Regions from separate parts of the Azospirillum sp. Marseille-Q6669 genome, predicted to be linked through region 4. Evidence: predicted binding sites of a transcription regulator. Region 4 holds the regulator's gene; each other region holds the start of a gene.
The links. Region 4 encodes LexA, which represses DNA repair genes until DNA is damaged. Its sites were predicted from a motif close to ATGTTCTANTTTGGTTC; they were not measured.

Region 1 (3,607 bases), on a different contig from region 4:
AAGGCTCACCCGATCGAACGGGTTGGGCAGAAGCTGGGCGAGTTCGTGAAACCGGACCTCGAACGTCCCTGTGCGAACCTCCAGTACGAGTTTAGCATTTGGGAGCGCTTCGCGAAGACCGCGCAAACTGTCCTGGGCGGTAGAATATTGATCGACGAACACAACAACACGGTCGATGCTGGCTAGCGTTGCTATCTCGCGTTGGAGGTCCGGATGGCCTGGCCGGAGCAGGAGACAGGTCCAGTTTCTCGACGTAAGTTCGAATGCAAGCAGGTGAAGGAAGATCGACTTGCCGTTACCGAGGCGGCCATCGACAACAAGCGATCGTTTTGACTCAACGGCGTCTGCCGCTGCGCGCACCGCGTCCGCCCGCGCGATCGCGTAATCTTCACTGGGTTGCGAACGAGCAAGACGGCTGGCACTGAAATCGCCATAGACCAGCAGATCGAACACCTCCGGGGCGGTCGGACGGGCGCCTGCCTTCTTGTCCGGCGTTGGCGTCAACGAGCGGAACGCCCGCAGGCTCTCGAGTGCTGTGGCAGTTGGGCGCGGAATGCACGCGAGCACCTTGGCGAAACCGTCGGTGCCTATGAACATCGTGCGCCCGTACTGCGCGGTGCGGCGCACGAAAGTCTGGTCTGGGGTGGGCCCTTGGATGAAGAATGTACGCTCGGCGAGCTTCGGATTGGCCATCAACAGGCCAGCGATATGGTAGTCGGCGAGGCTATAGCCGACGACGTAAAGGGCGCTAGCGAAGGCGAGATCGCGCTGAAACTGGTCGTACCACGGCGAGCGGATGACGTACTGGTTCACGTAGGAACCCTCGCCGAGGACGAGACTCTCCTTCACGTTCTCTGGCGTGATCAGCCGGATACTGCCGTGGAGATGCACGACTGCTCCATGAGGCAATTTGTTCGGAACCGGCTCCGAGACATCGAACGCGTTCGGCGGTGCTTTCTTGCTCAACCGATGCAATTCTACTGCATCATCGTAGTTAGTTGAGTAGATGCGTCGCCATGGCTCGTCGAGTACGGCCGTTTGTCCCGCAGTTAATGCGGTCAGCCGAAAAATCCTGTAGAGTTCGTCACGAAGCTTCCGGGGGTTATCCTCGGCGAACTCCTCGCTGAGGACCTGCAGATCATAGTCCGTATCCGCTGGGAGCTTGAGTTGTTGAATGAAATGGCGCCGCAGCCCCTTGCCGTTCGGTGGACTTTCATTCGAGATATTGGTCGCTCCGAGACTGAACCCGGACCCAAGGAAGAGGATTGAGGATTGAGGGTCGAACTCCTCGATTCCGTCAATATCGTGCGCCATTGCTCCCTCCATTTTAGGCGATAGTGTGATAATTCTCTCGAGATCGCAATCTTCAACCGCAGTTTTTGCAATTTTGAAATCTATAAGCTGTCCGTCTATTTCTGGCCCAAGGCAGACGCCCCCGCAGTCCGCAAAACGGCTCTTTGACGGCCACACTACAGGCTGTTGGCCAATCCACCACGGCGACGAGTTTCCGGACAAACCTCGCAGTCATTTAGAACGCACCTTGTCCGCTCCTGGCGGTCGGCCAAGCTGCCAGCTACTGCGTCGACGACCGGCGATCGACATTGAAAAGCAGTTGATGGCGCATTTCTATGATGCGCCTCGTGTAGGTCGAGAGCGCCCTTTCACGATTTGGGTTCGCGCCGTCGCCGATACTCGGCAAGCGCCCGATACAAGGTCCCCCGATGCACGCCGAACTGGTCGGCAACCTGCTGGCCAGTCACAGCCGGATCGCCCAACAGCCGTTCGGCCATAACGAGCTGACGGTCGGTCAGCTTGGGTGGTCGGCCGCCGCGCCGTCCCTTGGCCCGCGCCGCCGCCATACCGGCCTTGGTCCGCTCGCTGATGAGGTTGCGCTCGAACTCGGCCATGGCGCTGATCACCGTGAACACCAAGCGACCGACCGCGCCGCCCGTATCGATGGATTCCGTCAAGCTGCGCAGCACTACGCCGCGCGCCTGGAGCTGGTCGGCGATCTTCAGCAACTCGGCGGTGCTGCGCGCCAGGCGGTCGAGGCGCCACACCACCAGTACGTCACCGCGGCGGCATGCCTTCAGGGCGCCGGCCAAGCCGGGACGGTCGGAGCGCACCCCGCTTGCCTTGTCGCTCCACACGTCGGCCTCGGCTACCCCGGCGGCCGCCAGAGCGGCGAGCTGGAGATCGAGCCGCTGATCTTCGGTCGAGACGCGGGCGTAACCGATCAGATGCGTCGCGGGGCTGTTGTGTCGCGTTTGGTCCATGCCCTTTGACGACAGCATACCGCGACAGGTTTTGCAACAGGCGCCAACACAGCTTCCCGGTTGCGCCGATCCTGTCGCATAACCGCTCCTTTTTCATCCAATCCCAACGGAGACATGCCATGAACGCCATGTTCCTGGCGCACACTGTCGCGTCCGACTTCTGCCTCTTCGAGACCTTGTCGCTGAGCGCCAGCCCGCTGGTCCCGGCGCTGGGATGGGCATGACAGCGGAACTGGTCACCGTGATCCCAGCTTTGGTGTCAACGACTCTTTGTTCTTGAAAAGTTCTTTTCCCGCGCCATCCTCCCAACAAGGTCAGGTGGGTGGAGGGGAGCATGCAGGCGCCAGAGCCGATAGTGATGCGGTCATGCCCGGTCGTGTCTGTCGAGGCCGTGGTGCCGGCGGGATTCCCGTCGCCCGCGGCCGACTACATAGAAGGACGAATCGATCTCGCCGAGGTGCTGGTGCCCCACCCTTCCGCCTCTTTCACCTTGCGCGTCTCCGGTCATTCCATGGTCCGGGCCGGCATCCATGACGGCGACCTTGCCATTGTCGATCGATCGCTGACCGCCCGTCACGACGATGTGATCGTCGCAGTGTTGGATGGGGAACTGACGTGCAAGCGACTGCTGAAGCGTGGCGCCCGCGTGTGGCTGGTGCCGGATTCAGATGACACCGCATACCGTCCGGTCGAGGTCACCGACCGGCCCGACTTTGAAATCTGGGGCGTCATCACGAGCACCATCCGCCTGCATCGGCGGTGATGGTTATGGCGCCGCCGCGGGTCTACGGACTGGTGGACTGCAACAACTTCTACGTCTCATGCGAGCGGGTCTTTGATCCCCGGCTCGAAGGCGTCCCGGTCGGCGTGCTTTCGAACAACGACGGCTGCTTCGTCGCCCGCTCCGCCGAGCTGAAGGCGCTGGGCGTCAAGATGGGCCAGCCCCTGTTCGAGGTGCGCGATCTTGTCCGGCGCCACCGGGTGCGGGTGCTGTCCTCCAACTATTCTCTGTATGGCGACCTGTCGGCCCGGGTGACCGACTGTCTCCGCGGCTTCACCCCACGCCTTGAGGTCTACAGCATCGACGAGTCGTTTCTCGACTTGAGCGGCTTTGAGGGTCGGGACCTGCTGGCCTACGCCGCAGAGATCCGGGCGACGGTCCGCCGGTGGACCGGCATTCCGACCTGCGTGGGGATCGGGCCGACCAAGACGCTCGCCAAGGTCAGCAATCATGCCGCGAAGAAGGCACTGCTGGACGACAGCGGTGTCTGCGATCTGGGCGGCGAATCGGAGCGTGAGCATGTGCTGCGCGTCGTGCCGGTCGAGGACGT
Region 2 (3,607 bases), on a different contig from region 4:
CGGCCTCCGCCTCCAGCATCGCCTGGACGCGGGAGGGGGCGGAGCGGACCATGGCCGGGATGGCCGCCGTCTCCGGCATGTTGGCCCAGTATTTCCGTGGCATCTCCGCCCGCATGGCCGTCAGGTTGACCCGCGCCGGGTTGAAGGTGCTCTCGTAATAGCGCTGCCAACCCTCGGCGAAGCGGTCGTCTGCCAATGAATCTGGACGCTCGGCTGGCGGGCCGGTCAACAGCCGCTGGCGGTCCCAATGCAGCGAGCCCTTCGGCGTCAGGATCGTCCACGCCATGCTTTCGAAGCGCTCGACGAAGAAGGGGGCGACGGCCTCGACGATGTGGTGGTCGGGCTCGAACCACGCGACGTAGCGTTCCCCGCCGTCCGGGCCGGGGAGTGCGCGGAAGCGCAGGAAGGCGTGCATCTTGTGGATGTCCCGGCGCACCGCCTTGTCAAGCCGCTCCAGCCGGTGCACCAGAGGATCGGCGTGCTGGTCGAGCAGAGCCCGCTCCCCATTCAGCACCCGCCAGACCAGCCGGTGGAGCAGGGCGTAGCGCTCCGGATCGCCGTGGCAGACGACGGTTTCGATCAGTTGTCCGACCGCCTGGGGCAGGAGGACCGGGGCGCCGTTTTCGGAAGCGGGCGCCGCATCGTCGCCGAACAGCGACGGCGCGCCGACGCTCCACAGCACCTCGTCGGGCGCCGTCCGGGCGGCGGCGAGGCGGCGCACCGCCCGGCGGAAGCCGTCGAGGTCCGCCCCCTCCCGCAAGGTGATCGTGTGCATCGTCAGAACAGGCTCAACTGGCTGGACGGTGTGACCAAGCGCTGGCGCAGGTCCAGCCGGTCGGTCAGCCCGCCCACGGGGTGGTAGTCGGCGGCGATCAGGAAGGGACGGGCGCGGCGCAGCCCGCTCGACAGCCGCCCCAGATCCTCCATGCGCAGGCGGGTGTGGCGGCGCGCCGACAGGATCTTGTCGACGGCGCGCGCGCCCAGCCCCGGCACCCGCAGCAGCATCTCGCGGTCGGCGCGGTTGACGTCGACCGGGAAGCGCTCGCGGTTCTTCAGCGCCCAGGCCAGCTTCGGGTCGATGCCGAGGTCGAGCATCCCGCCCTCGCCGCCGGACGCGATCTCCTCCACCGTGAAGCCGTAATAGCGCAGCAGCCAATCGGCCTGATACAGGCGGTTCTCCCGTTGCAGGGGCGGCGGCTTGACCGGCAGCACCGAGCTGGCCTCCGGGATCGGGCTGAAGGCGGAGTAGTAGACGCGGCGCAGCCCGTAGCGCTGATAGAGCGTGCCGCTGGTCTCCAGGACCGAGCGGTCGGTGGCATCGTCGGCGCCGACGATCAGCTGGGTGCTCTGGCCGGCGGGGGAGAAGCGGCGGCGCTCCTCCTTGGCCTCGACGATGCGCTCGTTGACCTGTCCCATCACCGCCTTGATGGTGCCGCCGTTCTTCTCCGGCGCGAAGGCCTTCAGGCTGTGGTCGGAGGGCAGTTCGAGGTTGATCGACAGGCGGTCGGCCCACAGCCCGGCCTGCTCGATCAGCCAGGGGCTGGCTTCGGGGATGGTTTTCAGGTGGATGTAGCCGGCGAAGCCGTGGTCGCGCCGCAAGGTCCGCGCCACCAGCATCATCTGCTCCATCGTGTGGTCCGGCGAGCGGATGATGCCGGAGGACAGGAACAGGCCCTCGATGCAGTTGCGCTTGTAGAAGCCGAGGGTCAGCGTTACCACCTCCTCCACCGTGAAGCGGGCGCGGCGGACGTTGGAGGAGCGCCGGTTGATGCAGTAGACGCAGTCGAACAGGCAGTGGTTGGTCAGCAGGATCTTCAGGAGCGAGACGCAGCGCCCGTCCGGTGTGTAGGCGTGGCAGATGCCGGCACCGGTCGTCGAGCCCAGCCCCTCCTTGCCGCCGCTGCGCGGCTTGGCGCCGGACGAGGCGCAGGAGGCGTCGTATTTCGCCGCATCGGCCAGAATGCCGAGCTTCTCGATCAAGGCGTCGTCCATCGTCCCATCCCACGCTGCTTGTGTGTTCTTAATATGTTCTCATGGGGTGGGGAGGCAAGCGGCGTGTGCGGCGCTGGGTGGGACAAAGTCCGACCAGCATATCTTCGGCAATCTTGGATGGCACGGAAGCGGGACCACATATCCGGGATGAACCCGCATCCGCCATTCCGTCTCGGCCGCCGCACCGTCCTTGCCGCCACCGCCGCCGTTGCTGCCGCGTCCCTCGGCGGCGCCCTGACGCGCCCGCTGCAGGCTGCCCAACCCGCAGCCGGTGCCACGTTCGATCCGGTCCTGCTGGACCGGGCGGTCAAACAGGCGGCGGCGCTCGACCAGATCCATGCGCTGGTCATCGGGCGGAATGGGGAGGTGGTGTCGGCGGAGGCTTTTCGGGGACCGGCGGTTAGCCGCGCCGTGAACGTCAAGTCGGTGTCCAAGACCATCGCCGCCTCGCTCGCCGGCATTGCCATCGACCGCGGGGTCCTGAGGAGCGTCGATGACACCCTCGCCGAGGCGGCGCCGGGGCTGGTTCCGGCGGGCGTCGATCCGCGGGTGCGGCGGATCACCATCGCCGACCTCCTGACCATGCAGGCCGGTCTGGAACCGACCTCCGGGCCGGGCTACGGCCGCTGGATCAACAGCCGCAACTGGGTCGCCGACGCACTGCGCCGTCCCTTCGTCACCGAGCCCGGCGCGCGGATGCTCTATTCGACCGGGAGCTACCATCTGCTGGGCGCGGCGCTGTCCAGCGCGTCGGGGCGCAGCCTGCTGGCCCTGGCGCGGGACTGGCTGGGCGAGCCGCTGGGGATCGAGGTGCCGTCCTGGACGCGCGACCCGCAGGGCTTCTATCTCGGCGGCAACAACATGGCGCTGTCGCCGCTCGACCTCTTCCGCTTCGGCGAGCTGTGGCGGCAGGGCGGCCTGTGGAACGGACATCCGGTCATCAGCGCCGCCTGGGTGGAGGCGTCGTGGGTGCCGCGCACGCGCTCTCCCTTCTCCGGCGACGACTACGGGTACGGCTGGTTCCTCGCCAAGGCGAAGGGGCACCGCATCGCCTACGCGCGCGGCTACGGCGGGCAGATGCTCTATCTGGTGCCCAGCCTGGGGCTGACCGTCGTCGTCACCTCCGACCCCGGCCGGCCGGCGCGCTCGGATGGCCATGTCGGCCTTCTCAACGCCCTGCTGACCGACGCGATCATCCCGGCGGCGGAAATGGCCTGACCGGCCGGTGGGTCAGGCGGACAGCGCATCGCTGCGCAGCCGCCGCATCACGTCCCGTCGCGGCAGCCAAGCCACCAGCACGGCTCCGACCGCCGCCATCGCGGCGACGGTGCCGAGGAAGGCGGCCAGGGGAACAGCGCCTCCAGGCAGGGGAGCGCCCTCGGCAAGGCTGGCGACCACCACCGCGCCGCCGACCCAGCCGAGCGGAACCGCGACCGCGGCGACCGCGGCGCCCAGGAGGACGAATTCCAGCACCACCGCCTGGACCATCGAACGCCGCCCGACTCCGAGGGCGTGCAGGATCGCCATTTCCTGAAGCCGCCGCCGGGCGCTGCTGGCGATGGCGCCGAGAAGGACCACGACCGCCGCGCCGAGAGCGACGGCGGACAGGCCGTCG
Region 3 (3,607 bases), on a different contig from region 4:
GCCAGCGCGTGTCCATCAGCCGGGTCAGCCGGCGCAGCCGTTCCAGCCGTTCCAGGTCGATGGAGATGACCGGCGCCGCCGTGGCGACGCCCGAGAGGCTGGTAGCGGGCGCGGGGCGTGTGCGGATGTCGCTCATGGGGCTTCACCGGAGCAGGAGAGCCGCCGTGGGGAGCCGCCGGTGGATGAAGCCGTGGGCGGAGCCGGTCGGGCGTGACGGGGGAGCAACCCGCGGCTGTGCCCGGCGGTTCCCGGCCTATCTCCATCGGGTGCCCGGCACCACGGACGCGCTCACGGTCTGGGCGGGGCCATCGTCATACGGATGGTCGGGCGGACGCAGGGTCATCGTCCGAACGGAGAGGGGGGTGACGACCGGGTGCGGCGAATGGACGCGCGATCTGGATTTGTGGGAAGCCAAGCGATTGTTGTTCCGACGATTTTTCCGGAATCGCCGGGGTTTCGAGCGGCCATATGCCGAAGGCATCTCTGGTCTGGGACGTCCTTAGGCACAACAATGGTGCGCGCAGATCGAGACTTTAGACCGAAAAGAACCGAACGGGCGCCCGCTCCACAGGGTGATGGGCGGGGCACCAGTCATCGGAAAAAAGCAGGGAGGATCACCATGACCACACTTTATTGCGCCTGCTGCGGACAGCCGTTCCGCCGCAGCTCGCCGCGCGGCCCGGCGCCGCTCTACTGCTCGCGCGATTGCCGTCGCCAGATCGAGGTGCGCCGCCGCGTCTGGGCAGCGCTGCAAGCGGCGGAGCGGCTGCCCGCGCCGCTGCCGCCGGTCGTTCCGGCCGGTGCGGGAACTTTCCATAGGGTGGAAACGGTGTGGGAGCGCGCCTCCGCCTGATCGGGCGCAACGGGCGGCCTGCGCATTTTTTGGCCGGTTTGGTTGCGGCCCCCTCTAAAACAGCAGGGCTGCCATACCATATAGGAGGACGCTACATGAGTGAGCGTCCCCCGAAACGAGGGCTTTACCGAACACGGCCATGACCCAGAACACGCGATCCCCCCGCACCGTTTCCCGCACTCCGGCCCGCGCCTTCGGCGCCGTCGCTCTGGCGCTGGCCGTGGCGCTGACCGCCGGCACCGCCGACGCCCGCGCCGGCAAGAGCAGTTCCGCGGGCAGCCGCGGCTCGCGCACCTACGAGGCGCCGGCCCAGACCAACACCGCGCCGCGCGCCGCCCCGATGGAGCGGTCGGCGGCCCCGGCCCAGACCCCGGGCGCCCAGCAGCCGGGTATGCAGCAGCCGGGCATGGCGTCGCCGGCGGCGGCGCAGCGCGGCGGCTTCTTCTCGCGCGGCGGCTTCATGCCGGCCCTGATGGGCGGCCTGATCGGCGCCGGCATCGCTGGCATGCTGTTCGGCGGCGGCTTCCTCGATGGGCTGGGCAGCTTCGCGGGCATCCTGGGCTTCATCCTCCAGATCCTGCTGGTCGTCTTCCTGGTCCGTCTGGCCATGCGCTTCTTCCGCAACCGTTCGGCGGGCGCGGCGCGGCCGGCGGGCATGGGCGCTTCCAACGCCGCCTATGCCGGTCCGAATCCGGGCGCCATGAACCCCGGTGCGATGAACCGCGAGGCGGTGGACGCGCGCTCGAACCCGCTGGGTGGTGGCGCTCGCGGTGGTGCGGCGGCGGGTCCGGCTTCGTCCGGCCGTCCTGGCGTGCGCCGTGACGACCTGGGCATCGCTCCGGCCGACTATCAGGCGTTCGAGCAGACGCTGGTCGCGGTCCAGACCGCCTACGGCAACGAGGACCTGACGGCCCTGCGCAACGCCGTGACGCCGGAGATGGCCTCCTACTTCACCGAGGAACTGGCGGCCAACCACAACCGCGGCGTGGTCAACCGCCTGTCCGACGTCCGCCTGCTCCAGGGCGACCTGGCCGAGGCGTGGCGCGAGGGCAACGCGGAATACGCCACCGTGGCGATGCGCTTCTCGCTGACCGACGTGACGGTGGACCGCGCGAGCAACCGTGTGGTCGAGGGCGACCCGAACCGTTCGGTCGAGGCCACGGAAATCTGGACCTTCACCCGTCCGCGCGGCGGGCGCTGGGTCCTGTCGGCGATCCAACAGGCCGGCTGACCACTCTCCACTCCTCAACCGGTCTCGCGAGGGGGGCGTCCGAAAGGCCGCCCCCTTTTGCATTTCCGGACTCCCCTGGGCGGATGGGGCATGATAGAACCTATCAGGAACAAATACCTGCTCAGCGGAAGCGAGTCATGCCCGAACTTCCTGTGCCTGGGTCCTGCATCGAAGCGCCCCCGCCGGACCGGGCGGCGGTTCTGGCCGATCTGCGCGCCCGCATCCGGGGCCTGGAAGGGCTGGGCGGGGAAGGCGCGCGGGTGCTGCCCTTCGGCCTGCCGGATCTCGACGGAGCCTTTCCGGCGGGCGGTCTGCCGCTCGGCTGCCTGCACGAGGTGGCGGGGGAGGAGCCGGGGGCCGGCACGGCCTTCGCCGCGCATCTGCTGGCCCGCCTCGCCAGCGCGGCGGCGCCCGCGCTGTGGGTCGTGCGCGGGCGCGACCTGCACGCCGCCGGGCTGGCCGCCTATGGGCTGACGCCGGACCGGCTGATCGCCGTGCGCGCGACCCGCGACGCCGACGCCCTGTGGGCGATGGAGGAGGCGCTGCGCTGCAGGCGGCTGTCCGCCGTGCTGGGGGAGGTCGGTGGGCTGGACCTGACGGCGAGCCGCCGGCTTCAACTGGCCGCCGAGTCGTCGGGTGTGACGGGATTCCTGTTGCAGAGCACCGCCCGCCGCTCGGCGGCGAGCGCGGCGGTCACCCGCTGGCGGATCGCGCCGGCGCCCAGTTGGACGGCGGAGCCGGGCGTGGGCGATCCGCGCTGGCGCGCGGAACTGGAGCGCTGCCGGGGCGGTCGCCCGGGGGCGTGGCTTGTGGAATGGCGTGACGGTGCCCTGGTCCCGGCGCAAGCACCGGAGCGGGCCGTTCCCGCGCCCGCATCCACCCCGGTTCGGCGTCCGGTTCCGGTGGGCGGACACGGACCGTCCTGGGCCGAGGTGGCGTGATGCGGACGGGAGGGACGGACGGTGATGTCGCCTACGCGACAGCCACCCGTCGTTTTCCTGTCAGTAGTTGGTGGCCCAGTCGGGCAGGGGTTGCCCGGTCTCGCCATCCGGATCGGCGTCGGGCGGAAAGGGCGCGTCGTCCGCGTAGAGCGGCAGTTGCCGGGCGAATTCCGCCGATTCCTGAGCCCGGCGTTGCTCCAGCAAGCGGGCGGCCAAATGAGCGGGCAGCATGGCAAGCCTCCTTCTGAGCGTCGGGAGAGCCCGGGGAGCGGTCCTGTCGGCCGCCCTCGGCCCAACCCGTCCTGTGTGTCTGGACGCTATCATGCAAGGTCCAGGCCTCTAAGTGATGCAGATCACGCGTTATGCAAACTTTAATGCGCCCGGTTTCTTTTCGGACCCCGTTTCTTTTTGAGGCCCGTTCCTTTTTTCGGGTGGGAAGCCCATAGTCCCCGCCTCCCGCTTTTTCCGCGGATGTTCCTTCTCCGAGACCGACCATGCACGCCGAATCCTGCCCCACCTGCCTAAAACCTATGCATTTGTGCGTTTGCGAGGCGGTGGAGCCGATCGACAACGCCGTCTTCC
Region 4 (3,607 bases):
CGCCGTGTCAGTTGCGGCGCTGACCGTCTACGACATGTGCAAGGCGGTGGACCGGGGCATGACCATCACCGAGGTCAAGCTGCTGCACAAGGCCGGCGGCAAGAGCGGGGAATGGGGGAGCGCGGTCTGATGCTGCAGGTCGGTGAAGCCCGCGCCCGCATCCTCGCCGCCTTCACCGCCCTACCGGCGGAGACGGTGCCACTGCCCGACGCGCTGGGGCGCGTCCTGGCGGAGCCCGCCGTCGCCCGGCTGACCCAGCCGCCCTTCGCCGCCGCCGCCATGGACGGCTGGGCCGTCCGCGCCGCCGACATCACCCAGGCATCGGGGGAAGCTCCCGTCACCCTGCGCCGCATCGGCGAGTCCGCCGCCGGCCACGCCTTCGCCGGATCGGTCGGAGCGGGCGAGGCCGTGCGCATCTTCACCGGCGCGCCCCTGCCCGCCGGGGCCGACGCCGTGGTGATGCAGGAGGATTGCGAAGATGCCGGGGACCGCGTGCGCGTCGGGCGCGCCGTGCCCAAGGGGCGCTTCATCCGCCCCGCCGGACTGGACTTCACTGCCGGAGAGGAGTTGCTTCCCAAGGGACGGCTGCTCACCGCCCGCGACGTCGCCCTGGCCGCCGCGGCCAACCTGCCCTGGCTGCGCGTCCACCGCCGCCCACGGATCGCCGTGCTCGCCACCGGGGACGAGATCGCCCTCCCCGGCGATCCGCTGGGACCGAGTCAGATCGTCAGCTCCAACGCGCTCGGCCTGTGCGCGTTGGTCGCCAGCCAGGGCGGGCTCGCCCACAATCTCGGCGTGGCCAAGGACGATCCGGAGCATCTCGCCGTAATGGCCGCCGGGGCGGCCGGCTGCGACCTGCTGGTGACCACGGGCGGCGCCTCGCAAGGCGAGCACGACCATGTGCGCGACGTGCTGGGCGGGCTGTCGCTGGACTTCTACCGGGTCGCCATGAAACCCGGCAAACCGTTGATTTTCGGGACGGCGAACGGCGTTCCGCTGCTCGGCCTGCCGGGCAATCCGGTGTCCACCGGGGTGGCCGCCCTGCTGTTCCTGGTGCCAATCCTTCGCCGTCTCCAAGGGTTGCCCGCCGAGAACGCCACGCTCGCGGCGCGGCTCGGCGCGCCGCTGAAGGCCAACGACGACCGCACCGATTTCCTGCGGGCCACCCTGTCCACCGGAGCGGACGGCGAGCCCGTCGCCACCCCCTTCCCGCGCCAGGACAGCGCGATGATGTCCCGGCTGGCCCAGGCCGACGCCCTGATCGTCCGCGAGCCGCAGGCAACCGCCGCCGCCGTGGGCGACCGCGTGACGGTGATCCCGCTGAGTGGCGGTGTCCTGTCGCTTTAATCCGTTCCGCACGGGAAATCCATTTGGGAGTCCTGTCCGTCGATTTGCGATTGATTTCATCCGTAGGGCTTGACGGGGGTTAAGAACCAAACTAGAACAAGATGGAACGTTTTGCTTTTGTTCCATATCTAGTGCGGAACCGGCCGGGAGGCACAAATGCTCACGCGCAAGCAGCATGAATTGCTGCTTTTCATCAACGAGCGGCTCGGACAGGGCGGTGTGTCCCCTTCCTTCGACGAAATGAAGGACGCTCTCAACCTGAAGTCCAAGTCGGGCATCCACCGCCTCATCACGGGGCTGGAGGAGCGCGGCTTCATCCGCCGCCTGCCCCACCGCGCCCGCGCGCTGGAAGTGCTGCGCCTGCCGGAGGGGCTTGAGACCGCCCGCACCCGGCCGCCGCGCGCCAAGTTCCAGCCCAACGTCATCAAGGGCGACTTCAGCTTCGCGGGACGCGAGGCGAACCCGGCGTCCGAATCCGTGCAGCTTCCGCTCTACGGCCGGATCGCCGCGGGCACGCCCATCGAAGCGTTGCGCGACGGTTCCGCCTTCGTGGACGTTCCCGCCGCCATGCTCGGCATGGGCGACCACTACGCGCTGGAAGTCGCTGGCGATTCCATGGTGGAGGCCGGCATCCTCGACCATGACACGGTGGTCATCCAGCGCTGCGACAGCGCGGACAACGGCTCCATCGTCGTAGCCCTGGTGGACGACGCCGAGGTCACGCTGAAGCGCTTGCGCCGCAAGGGCAACACCGTGGCGCTCGAACCGGCCAACGCCGCCTACGAGACCCGCATCTTCGGTGCCGACAGGGTTCGGGTGCAGGGCCGCCTCGTCGGGCTGGTGCGGAAGTACTGACGGCAGGATGCTCCGGGGCGGCGGTTCAGCGCGCCCCGGTCTTTCCGTCGGGCAGCTTTCCCCCCATCGTCCAAGGGCGGTCGCCGCGCTGCCCCCGGACGGTTTCCACCCGGATGCCCTTGTCCGACAGGGTGAGCGTGTGCGCACCCTCCCGCCGCAGTCCCCAACGGTCGATGACCAGCGGCGCCCGACACCCGCGCGACGGGGTTGCGGTCACCACCGCATCGGCCACAGCGCAATCCTCCGGTAAGGCGTCCGGTTGTCGCAGCAGCGCCACCGTCTTCCCCTGCGCACGGTAGAGGCACCCCAAGGCGTCGCAGCGCAGCCGTCTGTCCAGGCTCACCCCGACAAGCGGCCAGACATCCTGCCCGGCTTTTTCTTCCGGCTTCTCCATGCCGTCGCGCCGCCTCCACGTGTTGGCGACCCGCCCGTCGCTGGCGGTCGACAGGCTGAGGATCCCCTCAGCGCCGCGCACGGCCATCAGCGTTCCGTCCTCCGACACCAGAATGTCGGGCCGCGGCGCTACGGCCGGGGCGACCAGCCCGCCAGCCAAGGCCACCAGCCCCAGCCAGCGCCAGCGTCCCGTCCAGATGGCCAGCCACAGCCCGCCCAGCGTGACCGCCGCGATGGCGGCGTCCGGCATGGCCGGCAGAAACGCCGTCGCTCCGGGCAGCGCCGCGGTCCGCTCCGCCGTCTCGATGACCAGCCGGACGCCCCAGTTCATCGCCGCCACCGCCGGCCCCTCCAGCCCGAAGGGCAGCAGCAGGTAGGAGAGCAGGCTGAAGGGCATGATCCACACCGTCGTGATGGGGATCGCCACCATGTTGGACAGTACGCCGTAAAAGGCGACCTGCTGGAAATGATAGAGCCCGTATGGCGTTGTCGCGACGGTCGCCACCACGCTGGAAAAAGCGATGCCGCCCAGAGTCATGGCTCCCCGGCCGAGCCAGCCCATCTCGCGCCGTTGCCGCACCGCCCAGGGCGTGAAGCGTTCGAAGGCAGCGATCAGGGCGACGACCGCCGCAAAGGACATCTGGAAGCTCGGCCCCAGCATCCCCTCCGGGTCGTAGAGGACGGTGACGATGCCAGCGAAAGCGACCAACCGCATGCTGATCGGTGATCGGTCGGCAATGACCGCGCCCATGATGAGGCCGGTCATCAGCACCGACCGCAGCGTCGGCAAGGGCGCCCCCACCAGCAGCGTGTAGAGGATCGCCGACAGGATGCCGGCCAGCGCCGCTATCTTCTTGATTGGCCAGCGCAGCGCCACCCAGGGAACCAGCGCCAGCAGCGCCCGCACCACCCAGAAGACGATCCCCGCGGCAATGCCCACATGCAGGCCGGAAATGGACAGGAGATGCGCCAGGCCGCTGTCGCGGAAGGCGTCCATCATCGGCTCGGGAAT

Region 1: ACWPXE_RS32900 (LexA family protein) is a predicted target of LexA. The motif match lies at 2,547-2,563, and genes of this name have one in related genera.
Region 2: ACWPXE_RS01335 (putative DNA modification/repair radical SAM protein) is a predicted target of LexA. The motif match lies at 2,015-2,031, and genes of this name have one in related genera.
Region 3: ACWPXE_RS17520 (ImuA family protein) is a predicted target of LexA. The motif match lies at 2,181-2,197, and genes of this name have one in related genera.

The regions. Positions count from the first base shown of each region.
Region 1 covers NZ_CBCOOP010000008.1:95,871-99,477, forward strand. The annotation lists gene ACWPXE_RS32890 (SIR2 family protein) at 1-1,314, opposite strand, end outside; gene ACWPXE_RS32895 (recombinase family protein) at 1,662-2,294, opposite strand; gene ACWPXE_RS32900 (LexA family protein) at 2,611-3,039, shown strand; gene ACWPXE_RS32905 (Y-family DNA polymerase) at 3,045-3,607, shown strand, end outside.
Region 2 covers NZ_CBCOOP010000001.1:316,436-320,042, forward strand. The annotation lists gene ACWPXE_RS01330 (UdgX family uracil-DNA binding protein) at 1-775, opposite strand, end outside; gene ACWPXE_RS01335 (putative DNA modification/repair radical SAM protein) at 778-1,992, opposite strand; gene ACWPXE_RS01340 (serine hydrolase domain-containing protein) at 2,140-3,210, shown strand; gene ACWPXE_RS01345 (ABC transporter permease) at 3,223-3,607, opposite strand, start outside.
Region 3 covers NZ_CBCOOP010000003.1:27,834-31,440, forward strand. The annotation lists gene ACWPXE_RS17505 (DUF4112 domain-containing protein) at 1-136, opposite strand, end outside; gene ACWPXE_RS17510 (hypothetical protein) at 620-853, shown strand; gene ACWPXE_RS17515 (TIM44-like domain-containing protein) at 993-2,084, shown strand; gene ACWPXE_RS17520 (ImuA family protein) at 2,222-3,025, shown strand; gene ACWPXE_RS17525 (hypothetical protein) at 3,086-3,256, opposite strand; gene ACWPXE_RS17530 (tRNA-uridine aminocarboxypropyltransferase) at 3,520-3,607, shown strand, end outside.
Region 4 covers NZ_CBCOOP010000002.1:382,745-386,351, reverse strand. The annotation lists gene moaC (cyclic pyranopterin monophosphate synthase MoaC) at 1-130, shown strand, start outside; gene ACWPXE_RS13035 (molybdopterin molybdotransferase MoeA) at 130-1,347, shown strand; gene lexA (transcriptional repressor LexA) at 1,504-2,202, shown strand; gene ACWPXE_RS13025 (ComEC/Rec2 family competence protein) at 2,228-3,607, opposite strand, start outside.